DNA from 2 places in the Streptomyces sp. NPDC006643 genome. Region 1 is predicted to be linked to the other one. Evidence: riboswitches for the same ligand, from Rfam matches in the RefSeq annotation. Region 1 holds a riboswitch; the other holds the start of a gene.

What was found. A riboswitch is a leader RNA that binds a small molecule or an ion and turns the genes downstream of it on or off. The one in region 1 is predicted to bind cyclic di-AMP.
Positions count from the first base shown of each region.
Region 2: it holds a riboswitch for cyclic di-AMP, as region 1 does, so the genes downstream of both, ACFYNU_RS19140 (M23 family metallopeptidase) here and ACFYNU_RS02815 (LysM peptidoglycan-binding domain-containing M23 family metallopeptidase) in region 1, are expected to answer to the same signal.

Region 1 covers NZ_JBIAHA010000002.1:35,825-38,016, reverse strand. Annotated here, with positions in the region: gene ACFYNU_RS02820 (tyrosine-protein phosphatase) at 1-306, opposite strand, end outside; cyclic di-AMP (ydaO/yuaA leader) riboswitch at 719-877, shown strand; gene ACFYNU_RS02815 (LysM peptidoglycan-binding domain-containing M23 family metallopeptidase) at 881-1,813, shown strand; gene ACFYNU_RS02810 (SGNH/GDSL hydrolase family protein) at 1,976-2,192, shown strand, end outside.
Region 2 covers NZ_JBIAHA010000013.1:127,808-129,999, forward strand. Annotated here, with positions in the region: gene ACFYNU_RS19135 (pitrilysin family protein) at 1-713, shown strand, start outside; cyclic di-AMP (ydaO/yuaA leader) riboswitch at 932-1,100, shown strand; gene ACFYNU_RS19140 (M23 family metallopeptidase) at 1,113-1,928, shown strand; gene ACFYNU_RS19145 (HPr family phosphocarrier protein) at 2,187-2,192, opposite strand, start outside.

The DNA.
Region 1 (2,192 bases):
CATCTTCCAGAACTCGGTCCCGTCGGCCGGATCGGTGAGCGGAATGTTCACGTTCCGTACGCCGGGCAGCTCGACGTCCAGGCCGTCGAGCTTCTGGTCGGCCGCGTTACGGAAGTCGAAGACCGTGTGCAGCCCCAGCGACGTCAGGAACGCCGCGTCCTCGGCGGTGGCGTGCGCGAGGTGACCGCTGCGGTAGAGCCGTCCGTACCGTACGCGCCGCCCGTCGACGGTCGGCAGACCGCCCACGTCGCGGAAGTTGCGGACACCTGCCAGTTCGGGCTCGGCCGGCGGGACCTGCTGCGGCACCTCGTGCGTCACGTGAGCTCCTCCGCGTCTGCGGTCGGCGCTCGTCGCCGACGCTGTCGCGCTCCGACTTTACGACATGGGTTCCCCCTGAAATCAGTGCACGAAAGGGCTTCTGTCCGTATTGGGTGATTGGGCCTAACGTGCCCTGGTCACGGGCGAGATGGGTGCAGATGGTCCCCGGCTGGTGAGCCAGATCATATCCGTGACGGTGTGTGGCCGCGCCGAGGAAGGGAATTGGGACGTCGCACGGAATTCGAAGATCCGTAATCCACGCAGGGTGACCGCTTACGGCGGCCGATATTCGGCGGCGGATTGCCGAGGGAATACGACAGCTTGTACGGGTCGGCCCACCCGGCTTACGGTCACCGCAATCCGAGCGGATCGCCGAATCCTGCCGCCGTTCGGAATCCGCATCCACCCAGCACTCATCCATGTGTGGCAGGAGCGGGGGACCCAGGTAGACGCCGGCCCGGACTTCCGGACGGCTTGGGGTGAAGTCGCGTCACGGCGCGGCCGGGCATCTCCAGCCCGAACCCGACAGCTCACCTCGTAGGCGCCGGAGAAGGAATTCGCCATGCCCGCAAAGGGTAAGCACCGCCGTCAGAGGACCAACCCGATCACGCGCGGAGTGGTCGCCGCGGGAACGGGCGGCGCCGCACTCGCCATTCCGCTCATCGGTGCCACGGGCGCCCACGCCGCCGAGCAGACCGCCGCCGCCCCGTCGGTGGCGCACGCGCGGACCGCGAACGCCGTGCCCTCCGCCGCGCCGCAGACGGCCCAGCAGGCCGCGACCGCCAAGACCGCGACGACGTACTCGGTCACCGCGGGCGACTACCTCGCCAAGATCGCCGAGACGCAGAAGGTCAGCGGCGGCTGGCAGAAGCTCTACGCGGACAACCGCGAGGCCGTCGGTGACGACCCGTCGCTGATCCACCCGGGCCTCAAGCTCACCATCGGCGCGAAGGCCAAGACCACCGCGTCCTCCGAGGGCAAGGCCGAGGCCACCCCGAAGAAGGCGGAGCCGCGGAAGGCCGCGCCCGCCGAGCCCGCCCCGAAGGCCGCCACCACGGCCAACCAGCCCGCCGCGCAGAGCAACGCCTCCGGCTACACCGCCCCCGTCGACGGCGCGGCCACCACCACCGCCTACCGCGCGGCCGGCGGCAGCTGGGCCAGCGGCTACCACACCGGCGTGGACTTCGCGGCCTCGTCGGGCACCACCGTCAAGGCGGTCGGCCCCGGCACCGTCGTGTCGGCCGGCTGGGCCGGGTCGTACGGCAACGAGGTCGTCATCAAGCACGACGACGGTCAGTACTCGCAGTACGCCCACCTCTCCTCGCTCTCGGTCTCGGCGGGCCAGAGCGTCGGCGGCGGCGACCGGATAGGCCTCTCCGGCTCGACCGGCAATTCCACCGGACCGCATCTGCACTTCGAGATCCGCACCGGTCCGAGCTACGGCTCCGACGTCGACCCGCTGGCGTACCTGCGCGAGCACGGCGTTTCTCTCTGAACCCAGCAGGAATGAATGGCCGTTGGCCGGCGCCATGGGTGCCCGCCAACGGCCATTGCCTTATTCCGGCTTGAACGAATTTTGACCGGTGGTCTTTCTCACCGGCGTCAACACCTCCTTACGGTCGCGTAGGTCACATACGCGGGTGAATGATGTTCAGCTGTGGCTGACGATTCGAGACCAACAAACAGAAGTACCTTCGGGTCGTACGCCGCCATCGGTGACAGCTTCACCGAGGGCGTCGGCGACCTGCTGGGACCGGACGGAATCTACGTCGGCTGGGCCGACCGGCTCGCCGTACTGCTCGCCGACACCAACGCCAGGACCGACCACGGCCACGGCTCGTTCCGGTACGCCAATCTCGCCGTACGAGGACGGC
Region 2 (2,192 bases), on a different contig from region 1:
TGCTCGCCGAGACCCTCGGCGACTGGACGGGCGACACCTCCGAGCCGCGCCCCGTGCCGCCGGTCACCGCGGACGACACCGGCCGTGTGGTGATCGTCGACCGGCCCGGAGCCGTACAGACCCAGCTCCTGATCGGCCGCGTCGGCCCCGACCGGCACGACCGGGTCTGGCCGGCCCAGGTGCTCGGCACGTACTGCCTGGGCGGCACGCTCACCTCCCGGCTCGACCGGGTGCTGCGCGAGGAGAAGGGCTACACGTACGGCGTGCGGGCCTTCGCGCAGGTGCTGCGCTCCGACCCGCAGGGCACGGGTGCCTCCATGCTCGCCATCAGCGGCTCCGTCGACACCGAGTCGACCGGGCCCGCGCTGGACGACCTGTGGAAGGTGCTGCGTACGCTCGCGGCCGAAGGGCTGACGGACGCCGAGCGTGAGACGGCCGTGCAGAATCTGGTCGGCGTCGCGCCGCTGAAGTACGAGACGGCCGCGTCCGTCGCTGACACCCTCGCCGACCAGGTCGAGCAGCACCTCCCGGACGACTTCCAGGCCCGGCTGTACGAGCGGCTGGCCGAGACCGGCACGGTCGAGTCGACGGCCGCCGTCGTCAGCGCGTTCCCCGTCGACCGGCTGGTCACGGTGCTCGTCGGGGACGCGTCGGTGATCCGGGAGCCCATCGAGGCCCTGAACATCGGCGAGGTGAAGGTCGTCACCGGCTGAGGCCGACGGCGCCTGTACGGCAGCTCCGCGCGGCGGACAAAGGGAACCCCGGTGATGAAACTGTCACCGGGGTTCCCCGCTATGTCCGCATTCATCAGGAGGTTGCCCGAATGCTCTGTGGCGTGCGCTACAAAACGGCCTGTCCGTTTGGTGATTGAAAGATGACCCCTTTAGCGTCGGTCCGGCTGTTCGCCAGAGCCCGCCGCGACCGCGGCACCGAACAGCCATCGCCGAGTCCCCGTCAGGCGCGAGCCTGGGGAGCCGGGGACCCACTCTCGTGTCCCTGGGGTGAATCGGGGGCCTTCGCGCACACCGCGGAGGAGCCCGTAGGAGACCTTCCTGCTCCGAACCCGTCAGCTAACCCGGTAGGCGAGAAGGAAGGAAAGGACCAGCCACTTCATGGCGTTCACCCGTGCCACCGGGAAGCACCGTGCCCCGAGCCGACTGACGCGCCGCGGCGCGAACCTCGCCGGAGTCGCGACTCTCACAGCGGCCGGTGTCATCGGCACCCTCGGATCCCCGGCGCTCGCCGCCGACACGGAGGCGGCCGTCGCACCGGACACCGCCCCCGCCGCCCCGGCCCCCGCCATCGTCATCGACGACTCGCTCGCCGCGACGATCGACGCCCAGGCCGACGCGCAGCACCTGGCCGCCCGGAAGGCCGCGGCGGCGAAGGCACAGGCGAAGGCGGAGGCCAAGGCCGCCGCCCGCGCCAAGGCCGAGGCGAAGCGCAAGGCGGAGGCCCGCGCCAAGGAGGCACGCGAGGCCGAGGAGCGCGCGGCACGGGCCGCGGAGCGCGAGCGCCTCGGCTCCTTCCAGCTCCCGGTCGCGGGCTCACCGGTCACCACCGGTTACCGGACGGGCGGCTCGCTCTGGTCCTCCGGCAGCCACTCCGGCGTCGACTTCCGCGCGGCGTCCGGCACTTCGGTCGTGGCTGTCGGCGCGGGCACCGTCGTCGAGGCCGGCTGGGGCGGCGCGTACGGCAACAACGTCGTGATCCGTATGAACGACGGCACGTACACCCAGTACGGCCACCTCTCCTCGATCGGCGTCTCCGTCGGCCAGGGCGTCACGCCGGGCGCACCGATCGGCCTCTCGGGCTCGACCGGCAACTCGACCGGCCCGCACCTGCACTTCGAGGCGCGCACGAGCGAGGAGTACGGCTCCGACATCGACCCGGTCGCGTATCTGCGCGGGCACGGGGTGGCTGTCTAGGGCGGGTCCGGGAAGTAGCGTCGTCCGCCCGCAGGGCGGGGCGCGCGGCGGCTGGTGCGGTGCGTCGCAAGGCGGAGGATCGGCCTCGTACCGGGCGTACTCGGCCGACTCCGACAACGCCGCGAGGCGCCGTGCCAGGCGCCGCGGGCCAGGCGGGACTTTGCGGACCCGCCCTAGGGCGGGTCCGGCGGGTGTCCGCGTACGACGAAGGCCCCGGCGGCGGTCCCGCCGGGGCCTTCGTCGTGCGTACGCGGTGCCTCAGAC